2 regions of the Ornithinibacillus xuwenensis genome follow, and region 1 is predicted to be linked to the other one. Evidence: a T-box and tRNA genes for the amino acid it is inferred to sense, from the RefSeq annotation. Region 1 holds a T-box; the other holds one or more tRNA genes.

What was found. The T-box of region 1 lies ahead of ileS (isoleucine--tRNA ligase). A T-box ahead of a tRNA ligase gene usually reads a tRNA of that ligase, here a tRNA-Ile.
Region 2: it encodes a tRNA-Ile, which carries the amino acid that the T-box ahead of ileS (isoleucine--tRNA ligase) is inferred to sense. The anticodon was not compared.

What each region holds. Positions count from the first base shown of each region.
Region 1 covers NZ_JBDIML010000001.1:846,269-854,598, reverse strand. Annotated here, with positions in the region: gene ABC228_RS04945 (YlmH family RNA-binding protein) at 1-518, shown strand, start outside; gene ABC228_RS04940 (DivIVA domain-containing protein) at 687-1,190, shown strand; T-box leader at 1,251-1,477, shown strand; gene ileS (isoleucine--tRNA ligase) at 1,564-4,320, shown strand; partial or broken gene ABC228_RS04930 (SDR family oxidoreductase) at 4,417-4,713, shown strand; gene lspA (signal peptidase II) at 4,888-5,355, shown strand; gene ABC228_RS04920 (RluA family pseudouridine synthase) at 5,356-6,264, shown strand; gene pyrR (bifunctional pyr operon transcriptional regulator/uracil phosphoribosyltransferase PyrR) at 6,421-6,963, shown strand; gene ABC228_RS04910 (aspartate carbamoyltransferase catalytic subunit) at 7,159-7,998, shown strand; gene ABC228_RS04905 (dihydroorotase) at 7,995-8,330, shown strand, end outside.
Region 2 covers NZ_JBDIML010000001.1:350,146-358,475, reverse strand. Annotated here, with positions in the region: gene ABC228_RS02165 (peptidoglycan D,D-transpeptidase FtsI family protein) at 1-203, opposite strand, end outside; gene ABC228_RS02160 (MFS transporter) at 273-1,547, opposite strand; gene ABC228_RS02155 (superoxide dismutase) at 1,651-2,262, opposite strand; tRNA gene ABC228_RS02150 (tRNA-Phe) at 2,420-2,495, opposite strand; tRNA gene ABC228_RS02145 (tRNA-Ser) at 2,550-2,642, opposite strand; tRNA gene ABC228_RS02140 (tRNA-Ile) at 2,654-2,730, opposite strand; tRNA gene ABC228_RS02135 (tRNA-His) at 2,740-2,815, opposite strand; tRNA gene ABC228_RS02130 (tRNA-Met) at 2,841-2,917, opposite strand; tRNA gene ABC228_RS02125 (tRNA-Asn) at 2,928-3,002, opposite strand; gene ABC228_RS02120 (Na/Pi cotransporter family protein) at 3,376-5,004, opposite strand; gene ABC228_RS02115 (NfeD family protein) at 5,254-5,883, opposite strand; gene ABC228_RS02110 (hypothetical protein) at 5,959-6,282, shown strand; gene ABC228_RS02105 (hypothetical protein) at 6,311-6,700, opposite strand; gene ABC228_RS02100 (DUF2624 domain-containing protein) at 6,886-7,170, shown strand; gene ABC228_RS02095 (deoxyribonuclease IV) at 7,218-8,111, opposite strand; gene ABC228_RS02090 (DEAD/DEAH box helicase) at 8,135-8,330, opposite strand, start outside.

The DNA of each region.
Region 1 (8,330 bases):
TTTCATTAGTACAAGCCTCGTATCATGAGAAATTTGTCACTGTTGCACATCGAGATGTATTAGGAGCTTTCTTATCATTAGGGATAACGCGTAAAAAACTCGGGGATATCTATGCTGCTGATGGTAAGATTCAAATAATTCTAGATAAAGAAATTATTTCTTACGTCATAATGAATTTAACAGGTATTAAAAGAGCTTCAATTAGGCTTGAAGAAGTACAGCTTAAAAATGTAATCGAAATAGAATCAGTCTGGAATGAATCCGAGAAAATCGTCTCATCCCTAAGGCTTGACACCATTGTTAAAGAAATATACTCCATTTCTCGTAAAGATGCCCAAGTTCTGATACAAAAAGGAATGGTAAAGGTTAATTATAGGGTTGTTGAAGATGGAAAATTTCTACTGCGAGAAGATGATTTAATCTCCTTAAGAGGAAGAGGGAGAAGTAAACTTATTGGAATTAATGGACAAACTAAAAAAGATAAATATAAAATAACAACTGCCATCCTAGAAATATAGTAAAGAATTACTTTTTGATATATAATGAGTATCAAGGAGTAGTTCTTTTTCAATTTTAAAGGGAAAAATTATCTGAAATTGCAGGAAATCCGTATTTTTTGTCGAAATTTATTGTTATACTAAAATTGCACTTATATTATTTATTGATTAAATAGGGAGGTTAGTATTATGCCATTAACACCGTTAGACATCCATAATAAAGAGTTTACAAGAGCATTTCGTGGATATGATGAAGATGAGGTTAATGAATTCTTAGATCAGGTCATTAAAGATTATGAAATTGTCATTCGTGAAAAGAAAGAACTAAAAGAAAAGCTAGAACAAATGAATGAAAAGCTTAGTCATTTTACCAATATTGAGGAAACATTAAACAAATCCATTCTGATTGCACAAGAAACGGCAGAAGAACTAAAAGGAAATGCATCAAAAGAATCGAAGCTAATCATAAAAGAAGCAGAGAAAAATGCAGATCGCATCATCAATGAATCGTTAAGTAAGTCTCGGAAGATTTCTATTGAAGTAGAAGAATTGAAAAAACAAGCTAAAGTTTTCCGTACAAGATTAAAAATGCTTGTAGAAGCTCAATTAGATATGATTGGTTCTGATGACTGGGAAGATTTGTTTGAAGCTGAGATGGGGAAAGAGCTGGAATTAGCGAATCAAGAGTCTTAAACCTTGACGTATGTAGGAATTTTACATATAATGCTTACACAAATAGTAATCAAAATAAAACCAAATACGATGACAGAGCTAGTATAAAAACAAGTACTTGTTAAGCGAGCTAGGAAATGGTGTAAGCCTAGTACAGTACGTTTTTAGAAGATCACTCTCGAGTATCCATTCGAACGAATAGCTAGTAGAAATGGACGCATTATTCACGTTACGAATATCGAGTGAATTTAAAATGGTAATCATTTTAAGTTTATAAGGGTGGTACCGCGAGTCTTCTCGTCCCTTTAGGGATATGAGAGGCTTTTTTTATTTCTTTTTAAAATATTTTGGAAGTAATGAATTGTTTGAATGAAAAATAAGGAGGATATGATCAGTGGATTATAAAGAAACTTTACTGATGCCAAAAACGGAATTTCCGATGCGTGGAAATTTGCCAAATAAAGAACCGAAGCGTCAAGAGCAATGGGAAGCAGAGAATTTATACGATAAGGTCCAAGAAAGAACAAAAGGTAGACCATTATTTATCCTTCATGACGGTCCTCCATATGCAAATGGTGACTTACACATTGGGCATGCGTTAAATAAAATTTTAAAGGATTTTATTACTCGTTATAAATCAATGACTGGCTATCATGCACCATATATTCCAGGTTGGGACACTCATGGTTTACCAATTGAAACTGCTCTTACAAAGAATAAGAAAGTTGACCGCAAAAAACTATCGATTGCAGAGTTTAGACAGCTTTGTGCTGAGTATGCGATGGGACAAATTGATAACCAACGCACACAGTTTAAACAGCTGGGAGTACGTGGCGATTGGGATAATCCTTATATGACACTAACAGAGGACTACGAAGCTGCGCAAATCAAGCTATTCGGAGATATGGCAAAAAAAGGGTATATCTATAAAGGATTAAAGCCAGTATATTGGTCTCCATCTTCAGAATCTGCACTTGCAGAAGCGGAAATTGAATATTACGATAAGCGTTCTGCATCCATTTATGTTGCCTTTGAAGTAACAGATGGTAGGGGTGTTGTAGAAGAGGGCGACAAAATTATTATTTGGACAACAACACCTTGGACAATTCCAGCAAACCTAGGAATTAGCTTACATCCAGCTATCGATTATGTACTTGTGGAAGAAAATAAAGAAAGATTTGTAGTAGCGTCAGCCTTATTAGAGACAGTATCGAAAGAGTTAGAGTGGGAAAACCCTCAGGTTGTTAAGAGCTTTAAAGGAGCAGAATTAGATCGTGCAACAGCGAAGCATCCATTCTATGACCGAGAATCTCTTGTAATGCTAGGTGATCATGTTACAACAGATGCAGGGACTGGATGTGTACACACTGCACCAGGTCATGGGGAAGATGATTTCTTTATTTCCAAACAATATGGATTAGATGTTTTATGTCCTGTTGATGAAAAGGGTGTATTTACAAGTCAAGCACCAGGTTTTGAAGGCTTATTCTATGATGAAGCGAATAAAGTAATTACGGAGAAGCTTGAATCAGTGGGAGCACTCTTAAAGTTGGCATTTATCACACACTCCTATCCACACGATTGGCGAACTAAAAAACCAACAATTTTCCGTGCGACAGCGCAGTGGTTTGCATCGATTAAGGATTTTCGTCAAGATATTTTAAATGAAATCAAACAAGTAAAATGGTACCCAGCATGGGGGGAAACGAGACTGTATAACATGGTTCGTGATCGCGAGGATTGGTGTATTTCTCGTCAGCGTGCATGGGGAGTTCCTATCCCAGTCTTTTATGGTGAAGATGGAACACCAATTATTACCGATGAAACAATTGACCATGTATCCAATCTGTTTGCTGAGCATGGCTCGAATGTTTGGTTTGAGCGTGATGCCAAGGACTTATTACCAGAAGGATTTACTTCTGAGCATAGTCCTAATGGAAACTTTACAAAAGAAACAGATATCATGGATGTATGGTTTGATTCTGGTTCTTCGCATGCTGGTGTTCTACTACAACGTGAAGACCACAGGAGACCTGCTGATATTTATTTAGAGGGAAGTGACCAATATCGTGGTTGGTTTAACTCTTCCTTATCAACTTCTGTTGCTGTTACTGGTAAAGCACCATATAAATCGATAATTAGTCATGGGTTTGTACTAGATGGAAATGGTCGTAAAATGAGTAAATCATTAGGAAATGTCGTACTTCCAAGTAAAGTATTAAAGCAATTAGGTGCTGACATTTTACGGTTATGGGTTTCATCTGTTGACTATCAAGCAGACGTTCGTATCTCAGATGACATCTTAAAGCAAACATCAGAAGCATATCGTAAAATTCGTAATACGTTCCGTTTCATGCTTGCGAACCTTGCTGATTTTAACCCGGAAACAGATGGGGTTTCAGAATCAGAAATGACGGAAGTAGACCGTTATATGTTACATCGTCTGCAGCAACTTGTAAAAGAAGTTAAAGAAAGCTATGAAAAATACGAGTTTTCTCCTATTTTCCATCGAATTCATAACTTCTGTGCAGATGATCTAAGCTCGTTTTACCTTGATTTTGCAAAAGATGTGCTATACATTGAATCAGAGGATAATCTCAGACGTAGAAGCATCCAAACGGGCTATTACGAAATTTTAACAACATTAATTAAACTGTTAACACCAATTATTCCTCATACAGCTGATGAGGTCTGGGAATATATTCCTGGTGTGAATGAGTCAAGTCCACAATTAACAGACATCCCTGAGCCTAGAGTAATTGAAGGCTTTGAAGGGTTAGAGAATAAGTGGAATCACTTCATGGCTGTTCGTGATGATGTCTTAAAAGCATTAGAGGAAGCAAGAAATGAAAAAGTTATCGGTAAATCCTTAGAAGCTAAGATTACAGTTGTACCCAAAGATCAAGATACAAGAGAGGTACTTCAAGCAATTGAAGATATCCATCAGCTCTTTATTGTTTCAGAAGCGGTTATAACAGATCATGCAGAAGGAGCAACAGCATATCGCCTTGTTGATGTACTCGTTGAAAAACACCCTGGTGAGAAGTGTGAACGTTGCTGGATTGCTTCAGAAACCGTTGGTCAAAGTCAAGAACACCCAACATTATGTTCTCGTTGTGCAGACGTTGTGGAGAAACATTATACGGTTTAAGGAATTATTGTGTATCGAAAGACCAAGTCACAGTGGCTTGGTCTTTCTTAGTAATCAATTATGTCAATATGTGGCAAGCTGATGCCAAGATAAACCGGGCCAATGCCTGGTGAAGTAGCTTATGCAACAACTAAGGGGGCTATTGATGCACATACAATTACATTAGCGGCAGATCTAGCTCCTTTAGGAATTACGGTTAATGCTGTAAATCCAGGTCCTACTGATACAGGTTGGATGACAGAAGAAATTAAAAGCCAGTTGTTCCCAAAATTTCCTTTTGGACGAATCGTTGTCCCAAAAGATGCGGGAAGAATTGTTAAATTTTTAGTCAGTGAGGAAGCGGAGTGGAATACTGGTCAAATTATCTATTCAGAGGGTGGATTTAAGCGATAGGATGAGGGTGTAAAGATAACGAGGCATTCATGTCATTTTCCTTTACTAATTTAAATGCCCCTCATTATCATTGAATTTTGCTACGATACAGTATAAGATTAACTAAGGATTTTAATAGTTATTTATAAATTAAACATTAACTTACAGAGAGCAGTTGGAATCGGAGGACGGAGAATGTATCGTTACTATATTTTAGCAATTGTTGTTATTGCAATTGATCAATTGACCAAATATCTTGTGGTAAAAAATATGGAGTTATACGAGCAAATACCAATTATAGATAATTTCTTCTATTTAACATCACATCGAAATCGTGGTGCTGCATGGGGGATTTTAGAAGGAAAAATGGGCTTCTTTTATCTCATAACAGTTGTTGTCATAATAGGGGTTATTTTTTATCTACATAAATTCGGAAAAAATAACAAGCTGTTTGCAGTTGCCCTTAGCTTAATTCTAGGAGGTGCTATCGGTAACTTTATCGATCGTATATTCCATCAAGAAGTAGTAGATTTCTTTGACTTTGTCATATTTGGGTATGATTTTCCTATATTTAACATTGCGGACTCTGCCCTTACCATAGGTGTGGTTTTTGTTATTATTGCGACAATATTAGATGAGAAGAAGCAGAAAGGAAATGCTTAAATGTTATTACAACATGTCGTTACAGAATCTGAGGCTAAAACAAGAATTGATAAAATAATCTCTAACGTAAACCAGGAACAGTCTCGTTCACAAGTGCAATTATGGATTAACAAAGAGCTTGTAAAGGTGAATGGTGAGATTGTTAAGGCAAATTATAAATGCCAAGAAGGGGACCTTATTACATGGTCCATTCCTGAATCTGAGCCACTTGATATTGAACCCGAGAATATACCGCTAGCAATTCTATACGAGGATAAGGATTTATTAGTAGTCAACAAACCGAAAGGGATGGTTGTGCATCCTTCAGCTGGACATCAACGTGGTACATTGGTAAATGCTCTACTGTATCATTGTGATGATTTGTCTGGTATTAATGGTGTTGAACGACCTGGCATTGTTCATCGTATTGACAAGGATACAAGCGGACTATTAGTAGTCGCTAAAAATGATAAAGCACATTCATCCCTTGCAGAGCAATTATCAAATAAAGAAGTAGAACGCAAGTATGTAGCTGTCGTTCATGGGGTTATCAATCATGATACAGGTATGGTCGATGCACCAATAGGTCGAGATCCTAAAGACCGACAAAAAATGAGTGTTGTTGAAAATGGAAAGCATGCAGTTACTCACTTCCAAGTGTTAAATCGTTTTCAAGAATACACACATATTGAATGCCAGTTAGAGACTGGAAGGACACACCAAATTCGTGTTCATATGCGATACATTGGGTTTCCATTAGTGGGTGATCCAAAGTATGGACCGAGAAAGACATTAGATACCGAGGGACAAGTATTACATGCTAAAGTCCTTGGTTTCAAACATCCAACAACAGGTGAATGGCTACATTTTGAGGCTGAACCTCCAGCTTATTTTGTGGAGTTGCTTACAACATTAGAAAATATGTATTGACAGCTTACATGATTTCTGAAATAATGTAACAAATGAATAAGAGACCTTTAATTCAGTCCAGAGAGGCTAAAAAGGAAGCGGATTAAGTCGTAGGGATACGTCTATATAAAACCTTTTTTCCTCATGGAGAAAAGGTTTTTTTATTGAGGTGATAAAATGAACAAGAAAACAGAAATTCTAGACCAACAAGCAATCAATCGAGCACTTACTCGTATTGCACATGAAATACTTGAAAAAAACAAAGGTGGAGAAGACCTTGTAATTGTGGGTATTAAAACGAGAGGAGTTCCGCTTGCGAAACGAATACAAGAAAAGATTATGAAGATTGAGGAATTAACCTTGCCAATAGGTGAGTTAGACATTACGTTATATCGCGATGATTTGCAGAAAGCAGTTGAGAATAATGAACCTGAAATTCGAAATACGGATATTCCGGTTGATTTAACGAATAAGAAAGTTATTTTAATTGATGATGTGTTGTATACAGGAAGAACAGTAAGAGCTGCAATGGATGCAGTTATGGACTTGGGAAGACCATCGCAAATACAGTTAGCAGTATTAGTTGATCGTGGTCATCGAGAATTACCTATCAGAGCTGATTATGTTGGAAAAAATATACCAACATCTGATAAGGAAATCATTGTGGTTCAACTTGATGAAATAGATCGCGTCGATTTAGTTTCGATCTATGAAAAGTAAATAAGGTAGGGACCTTTAAATAAATCCAGAGAGGTTTACAAGGTTGCTTTGTTCATGTGTACGATTTCCTACTACACGTGTACCTCTTTGCGACCAAAATTGCAAAGAGGTTTTTTTATGCAACAAACAGTCACAATATTAGGAGGAGACATGGAACATTTTATATCTATTAATCAATTATCAAGTGACAAGATTATGCAATTACTAGATTCTGCTTCTTCCTTCCAGAAGAATAGTCCTACATTCTCGAAGCAAATATTTGCAGCCAATTTATTTTTTGAACCGAGTACGAGAACGAAAATGAGTTTTATTGTGGCTCAGAAAAAGCTTGGACTGGAAATACTGGACTTTCAAGCCGATTTCTCCAGTTTATTAAAAGGTGAGTCCTTATACGACACGGTAAAAACCTTCGAATCAATCGGTGCAGATGTTGCCGTTATACGTCATGAAGCAGACGATTGGATAACAGAATTAAGCACCGGTATTAACATCCCAATTATTAATGCTGGCGCAGGAAAAGCAGAACATCCTACACAATGTATGTTAGATCTATTAACCCTATATCAGGAATTTGGAAGTTTTGAGAATGTAAAAGTCGTGATTGTTGGTGACATAATACATAGTCGGGTAGCGAAGTCAAACGCCCTTGCCCTCCAACGTCTTGGTGCAAAAGTCTATTTAAGCGCAGCACCTGGATATGAGGATAATTCACTTGATTTTCCATATGTGACCATCGATGAAGCTGTAAAGCTTTGTGATGCATTGATGCTACTACGAATTCAGCATGAAAGACATGATACTCAGTATAAAACCATGGATTACCTAGAGAACTATGGGTTGACCAAACAACGCGAGAATGCCATGAGGAATCATGCAATTATTTTACATCCTGCACCAATTAATCGAGGTGTGGAAATAGAGGATGAATTAGTGGAATGTAGCCGTTCTAGAATTTTCAAGCAAATGTCTAATGGTGTCTATGTCAGAATGGCTATTTTAAATCATGTACTAAAAGAATGGGGGATTTCTAAATGAAGCTATTGTTAAAAAATACTAGAACATTAACGGAAAACGGTGAATTTGAAGCATGCGATGTTTTAATAGTAGAGAATATGGTTCAAACGATAAGTTCGTTCATTGAAATAGAGGATGTTGATAGAATAATTGATTGTCAAGAACGACTACTGGTACCAGGATTTATTGATGTACATATCCATTTGAGGGAGCCAGGAGGAGAACATAAAGAAACGATAAAGACAGGGACGAAAGCAGCGGCCAGAGGTGGTTTTACTACAGTTTGTGCAATGCCAAATACAAACCCAGTCCCAGACAAATTGGAAACCGTACAGCAGCTGTTAGAACGAATT
Region 2 (8,330 bases), 500 kb from region 1:
TCATAAATTTCCCCACGCGGAACCGGAATCTTTGTTGTATCCTGTGTTGTTTGGTCAATTTGTTCTTGAAATTCTTCACCTCTTAATATCTGAACAACTCCAAGCTGCAGAATTAACACAGCAAATAATAAAAAGACAACAAAGAATAATATATTTAAACGGAAGGGAAGCTGAGCCTTTTTCTTTTGATTCTTCTTTTTCATTTCTCTCCCCCAAAACATTCTATTTTATACGTACATTATAGCATTTATTTTCGAGGTAGACTAAATCTTTTAACGATTATTTTCATCTGTCACTTGATCTTTTACCATAACTTCCTTTTTATTGGATGTGGTCAAGAAAATATTTCGTACAAAAAAATAGATAAACAAATGCATAGCCCCAAAGATCACTAATAACACTGGGATAATTTGATCAGGATTAAAGTAAGTAATACCCATAATAAATACAATAATGGATGTGACTCGTCCAATGTTTAAATATACCTCGCGTACAACAATGTATTCAATTCTGAGCTCACCAGCTTTCCATGCACGTCCAATAACATCATATGTCATGGAAATATAAGGCACATTTATTATAGGATATGCCATTCCGATAATAATACCGTAGATGATTAACGTCGTATAGCTTGCATGGGATAAAATAATGAATAAGGAGAGGTACAGCATTAAGCTTCCTATTAGGATTGCTTTCTTACGCTTTGATGGCTTAATTAGTCTTGTTGCCAGAAAATAAAAAACAAAAGAAAACCCTGAAAAATATAGATTAAAGGTTCCTAACGATAGTTCACTTTTCGTAACGATATAAACCCATATCGTAATGACAAACAAGAAAATCCCTTCTCGAAGTCCTTGAAAAATATGTGCATTTAGTATTCGATTCCAGTTCTTGTTGTTTTTCCTCTCTTGCACCACACGTTTGAAATAGTAAACACCTTCGGCTGGGCGTCGTTTCAAAAAGAAGCTACTACCTACTGCACAAATAAATAAGATAAAAGAAACAGTAAAGATTGTGCTGTAACCAATATTCTCAGGCAGCTTTGAAATAATGAAGCCTGCAGAGAAGGGTCCAATCATTCCACCAAACGATTGTAAAACGCCTAGAAAACCATTAAAAAAGTCTCTTGTATCGGGCTCTGTTATTTCAAAGGTTAATACATTGAATGCTAGCCAATAAAAGCCGTATCCGATTCCAAGCAGGCTTCCAAGAATAAAATTATATGTTGCAGCATTTTCTCCGATTAATAATACCGTTAAAAAAAATAGCGACAAAAAAATGACTCCTAACCGTAATACAATGACACGGTCCACTTTTTTCGCTATCTTCCCAGCAAATATAAAGGTAATCGGTTGAAATACAAAGACAGCTAAGTTGTAAATCGCTATGGTGTAATAATTTCCATCTGCTTGCTTCCATAAGTATATATTTACAAATGTATTGGATAAATAGATTCCTAATGAATATAAACCACCTATTACTAATAATAGGATTAAATCTCGATTAATTTCAGTTTTTCCAATTACGTATTGCAATGTTTTACGCATATTGAATTGCCCCTTTTCTCTCTTTCCTTAGTGTAAGCAATTCAAATTTAGATATACAAAAAGAAAAAACACGAGTATATCAACTCGTGTTTTTCATACGATATTATTTAGCTGCATTATAGTTCTTTGCAACTTCATCCCAGTTTACAACATTCCAGAATGCAGAAACGTAATCAGGACGCTTGTTTTGATAATTTAAGTAGTATGCATGCTCCCATACATCAAGACCAAGTAATGGTGTTTTACCTTCCATTAAAGGTGAATCTTGGTTTGGAGTGCTTGTTACTTCAAGCTCACCGTTATTTAGCACTAACCATGCCCAACCTGAGCCAAAACGAGTTTTAGCTGCAGTTTCAAACTGTTCTTTAAATTTATCAAAGCTACCAAATTTAGCGTTAAGTTTGTCTGCTAATTCTCCAGTCGGCTCTCCGCCACCATTAGGTGAAAGAACATTCCAGAATAAGCTGTGGTTTACATGTCCACCACCATTATTTCTTACCGCTGTGCGGATATTTTCAGGAACTGCATCAAGATTGCTCACTAGATCCTCTAGTGATTTCCCTTGAAGGTCTGCATGTCCTTCTAGAGCAGCATTTAAGTTTGTAACATACGTGTTATGATGCTTTGTATGATGGATGTTCATTGTTTCTTTGTCGATAGTCGGCTCTATTGCATCATATGCATATGGTAATTCAGGTAATTCAAATTTTGCCATAACGAACTCCTCCTTCAAAAATCTAAATAGTATAAGGATATAATACCCTTCACATGAAAGATTATCAGAGGTTACCAGTTCTTGCAAATTTTTTGCCTTAACATGAAATAGATACATATAAACGCATAAAAAAAACAAGCTATCGCTTGTACATAGATGGTGGCTCGGGACGGAATCGAACCGCCGACACATGGATTTTCAGTCCATTGCTCTACCGACTGAGCTACCGAGCCAAATATTAAAATGTGACGACAATGCATCATGTAACATACTATGTTATGTATAAATGGAGGAGGTAGAGGGATTCGAACCCCCGCGCGGTTTGACCCGCCTGTCGGTTTTCAAGACCGATCCCTTCAGCCAGACTTGGGTATACCTCCGAGTTTTAAAATGGTGGACCCTGCAGGACTCGAACCTGCGACCGATCGGTTATGAGCCGATAGCTCTAACCAACTGAGCTAAGGGTCCTTATTCATATGGGGCGACCGGTGGGAATCGAACCCACGAGTGCCGGAGCCACAATCCGGTGCGTTAACCACTTCGCCACGGCCGCCATGATGTTTAAATTATAATGTAAATGGTAGCGGCGGAGGGAGTCGAACCCACGACCTCACGGGTATGAACCGTACGCTCTCGCCAGCTGAGCTACGCCGCCATTTTAAAGTTGGCTCCACAGGTAGGATTCGAACCTACGACCGATCGGTTAACAGCCGATTGCTCTACCACTGAGCTACTGTGGAATAATGGTATTTTACCACCAATTATGATTTATTTAACCCCTGCATCTTCTTGCAAATTCAATGATGCGTATGCTTCGGGGTTACTCGTAGTAAACTCGGTAGATGTTTTGCTCGTTGCTCTACCACTGAGCTACTGTGGAATCATGATTGTTGATTCGTTAATAGTTGCTATTCAACTTCTCTATCAGCATCTATTTTTTTAGTGGCACGAGATATAATTTAACATATCCGTAAACTCATGTCAACATTTATTTTTACATAATATGATGTTATGTATCAAAAACGACAATATTTACTATAGCATCTTTACATACATATTTCAACAAAAAAATTACTTCCTCAAAAAAAAAAGAGGGGAAATCCCCCCTTCTCATTATTGATCACCTAACACAGCTTCCGCAATATTCACAGCATGGTCACCAATTCGCTCTAAATTCGAAATAATATCAACAAACACAATACCAGCTGACACGCTGCATTGGCCTTCATTCATGCGAATAATATGCTTTTTACGATAGCTACGTTCCATTTTATCAATTTGATCCTCTTTTTGCATCACAGCAAGGGCTTCTTCACGATCGCCCTTATCTAAAGCACCAATAGCCTGCTTAACGGTCGACATCGTTAAATCAAACATATTATTTAGATCTTCTTGGGCTTGCTCTGTAATAACAACCTTATTCGAAATTTTATAATCGATTAATTCGATAATATTCTCAAAGTGGTCACCAATTCGCTCAATATCACGAACGGTATCCATCAGAACGGTGTGTTTTGCACTTTCAAATTCGGATAAGGATCCACCAGATATATCAATTAAATAATCCGTAATACTTCTGTCTAGACTATTAAGTGCTCCTTCTATCTGCATAGCCAGATCCGAATGCTTAGTTTGGTTTGTTGTTAAATAAAGGTTTGTTTCTTCCATCCCCTGATAAGCGTATTCGCCCATACGAATAATTTCAGCTTTTGCTTGATCTAGTGCAAGTGCTGAAGACTGTTGAATAAAGATTGGGTCTAAATGCTTTGGCTTATATTCAATGGTTGTATCCTTACCAGGAATAAGTCTTGTAACAATCCAAGCCAATGCACCAATAAATGGAAATTGGATAATCGTGTTCAAAATATTAAAGCTACCATGTGCAAATGCAATGGTCATCTCTTCATTTAACATAAACTGCTCTTGCAAGAACATGACATATCTGGTAAATAAGTTTAATAATAGCAAGAATATCGTTGTTCCTACTAGGTTAAAGATAACATGAACTGCTGCAGCACGACGAGCCGCTACTGTTGCACCTAAAGATGCTAGAACAGCCGTAATCGTTGTTCCTATATTATCACCAAATAATACTGGTAGTGCTGCCTTTATATCGATTGCACCTTCCGAGAATAACCCTTGTAGTATTCCTATCGTAGCACTTGAGCTCTGTACAATTACAGTAAACAATGTACCAATAACAACACCAAGAATTGGACTTTCACTCATATTTAGCGTTAATTCATGAAACGCCTCTAATGATCGTAATGGTTTCATTCCACTACTCATTAATTCTAATCCGAAGAATAGAGAACCAAAGCCAAAAACTGTTTGACCAATGGCTGTAACTTTTTGATTTTTAAAGAAGAAAATTAGAAAAGCACCAACTGCTAGAATTGGTAATGCATACTCCCCGACGTCAATACCGATGATGAAAGCAGTAACTGTTGTACCAATATTTGCTCCCATAATAACACCGATAGCTTGTCTTAATGTCATAAATCCAGCATTCACTAGACCCACGGTTAGTACCGTTGTTCCTGAGCTACTTTGAATTAGAATGGTAACAATCATACCAGCTAATACACCTAGGAATGGGTTACTTGTAAAGCGATCTAAAATATCTCTTAGTCGATCACCAGCAGATTTTTGCAATCCTTCTCCCATATACTTAATACCTAGAAGGAATATACCTAATCCCCCGATAAACTCAAAAATCAGTGCTTGAACATCTATTTCCAATGAAAAGTCCGCCCCTTCTCGTATTGTTTATGTATTTTTTCCACACCTATACCATTATTGTAGAATTATGTCCTTTTGTAAAGGATTTATAAAAATATTTACATTAAATTTACAAACTAAACTGTGTCACATCTCTTTCTATTAGTAAATTCCCAAATACATACTTGTCATTCATTCTTTTTATTGTCCTTATATTTTTTCTACAAAAAAATAATTTCTAGAAAGAGATTCTAGAAATTATTTCCTTGTTTATTTAATTGTATCCACTAAAATTCTTGTTCCATCCACTTGAACAATTGTAACCTTCGTTCCCTTTTCGATCCATTGTCCATTTGAAACTGCACTATAATCCTTCGCCCCGACACGTATCGTGCCAACTGGCCGCATATCATTTAGGGTAACAGCTTCCATATTTAATAGCGCACGGTACTCTTCGTTTAACGAATTATAACCAGCTTCACTTGTTAACTGATCCTTTAGGGTAATTTTATTCCACATCTCTCGTCGTTTAAACACTTTTAAAAATAACAGCGAGCTTCCAGTTCCAAGTAATACCCCTAGAACCGCATACATTCCAGAAGCAAAGCTAGGTGCAGGCAAAGCAACCGCCGCTAACATACTTGCAGTACCAATAGTTGCGAGCGTACCATCATTTAAAACCTTTCCATCAATAATGATGAGAACAATACCAATAAAATATATAGCGAGCATAAGAATAAGGGAGTCCGTCTCTAAATATACTGAAAAGTAAATAGTAATAAATCCTATTCCTAATAATGCAAATATACCTCGCATATTCACGAGTACTTCACCGATTAAAAATAATGTACCTAACCCTGTAATAACTAAGGCAATCCATTCTTGAGAAAAAATTTCCATTCTCTTTCTCCCTTTCCATGTGTTCTATTTACTTATACGAATGACAATAACAAATGGTTTCATTAAGAAGGTGTTATGATGAGAAAATTTCTTATTACTATTCTAAGTATACTATTTATTATTAGTGTCTATAAAGACTTAAACTCAGGCACACCAACTGAGGGAGGTGACCAAACTCATACTGACCAGCAACTAGAAAGGGTTCCATTTGACGTGATAAAGGTAAAAATCACAACAGGTGATACAGTATTGTCTGTAGTAGAAAAAATTAATCCGAGCATGGAACAATTTCAAATGGAACAAATTGAAAAAGATTTTTCCTCTCTTAATCCTCATATTGATCCTACTCATATCAAAGCGAATCATTTTTATTTTTTTCCAAAATATAACCAAAAGTAAAGAGGCTGGTCAATACCAGCCTCTTTATCTATACAAATGGTAATATAAACAGTGTAATCAAAATGGAGATAGCACCAGCAGCGATGGCAATATTACCAAGTGTATTAGCATCACGATTTCTAGCAATGAAACCTACAATAATCCCCGCTCCACCTAACAGAATTGGCGCCCAGAAGAATGAGGCAATTGATAGTGCAAGCGCTATCCAGCCCATAGCCGTATTGGCTTGCTCCGTATCCCCTTCAAATGCTGCACTTCTTCTGTAATCGTCAGCAGTTAACTCTGCAGCCGTTTCTTCATCACGATTACTATAGATCCCTTCAATTCCATCTGTATGCTGAAAGGTTGATGCCGTATAATCCTCTTCACCGTGCTTTGGAGCATCTTCAACGTTATTCGTTCGATTTCTATCGTCCACAAATGTACCTCCTTCTTTTATGATGAGGTGCATCTTTAGTTTATGACGTATTAGCTTTTCTATAATGTTACTATTTACCATTTGAGTTAAACCACTATCTGTATGGTTATTAACAAAAATTTCTTGTAAACAAGTTGAATAAAACGAACGGGGTGCATATAGTGATTTTAAGAGGAGTTGTTAGAATGTCATTCTTTATTAAACAATTAATTCTAAATAAAATGAGGCAATTATCGCCTGAGGAAGTGCTCGAATACGGAAAGAAATATGGTTTTTCAATCTCTAGGCAACAAGCACAGGATATCGCAAGCTATGTTAGGAGAAATAATATTAATCCTTTTGATAAGAGAGAAAGGAAAAAAATGTTTAATGATTTAAGTCAAATTACTAATCCAGAAACTGCTAATAAAGCCAATCAGCTTTTTCATGAATTGATAAAATCATATGGGTTAGAGCACTTATTTGAATAAAGGAACCTGTTTTATGAACAGATTCCTTTTTATTATCCCATATAATATTATTGATTTACAATTTTATCTTTTAATTCCATATCAAAGGATCCATTTTGTATCATATCAATTTCAAATTTATACGGTGCCTTTTTATTCTTCTTATCCTCACCAACATATGGTGTTTCTAATATTTTTGGAAGCTGAGCGAGCTGTGGATGATTAATGATATAGTGTAGTGCTTCAAACCCAATGTGGCCAAATCCAATATTTTCATGTCTGTCTTTATGCGCACCACATTCATTCTTACTATCGTTTACGTGGACGACTTTAATACGATCAACACCTACAATTTTATCAAATTCTTCAAGAACTCCGTCAAAGTTATTGACAATATCATAACCCGCATCATGTATATGACAAGTGTCCATACAAACAGATAACTTATCATTTAGCGTGACACCATCAATTATTTTTGCAATTTCGTCAAAGGTTCTTCCAATTTCAGAGCCTTTTCCTGCCATTGTTTCTAACGCAATTTGGACATCCATATCTTTTTCTAATACTTCATTTAAACCTTCTATAATTTTCTTAATTCCATCCTCTGGACCTGCTCCAACGTGAGCCCCAGGATGCAACACAATTTGTTTTGCACCGATTGCTGATGTACGTTCTATCTCATTCCGCAAGAAATTGACTCCTAATTCAAAGGTTTCTGGCTTGGTTGTGTTTCCAATATTAATAATATATGGAGCATGCACAACGATATCAGCAATGCCGTTATCTGCCATATGCTTTAACCCTTCAGCAATATTAAGTTCATCGATCGGTTTTCTTCTCGTGTTTTGAGGGGCACCTGTATAAATCATAAACGTATTTGCACCATAAGATACGGCTTCTTCACTTGATGCCAATAGCATTTTCTTCCCACTCATTGATACATGTGATCCTATTTTTAACATAGTTATACCTCTCCCGAATTGTATTATTTCTTTCTATAATTTGTTTTCTTTTTCAGTTTCCTTTTATTCGATTCTTGCTGCTGCTTCATTTTTTTCTTATATCCCGGTTTTACTTTCTTTGGTTTTCGCACCTGTTTCCATGCTTCTTTTTCAATATCAGTCGATGTTTTGGTACGAAGGCTTCGTTCATTCCATGACTTTGCATCCTTCCACTGGCCA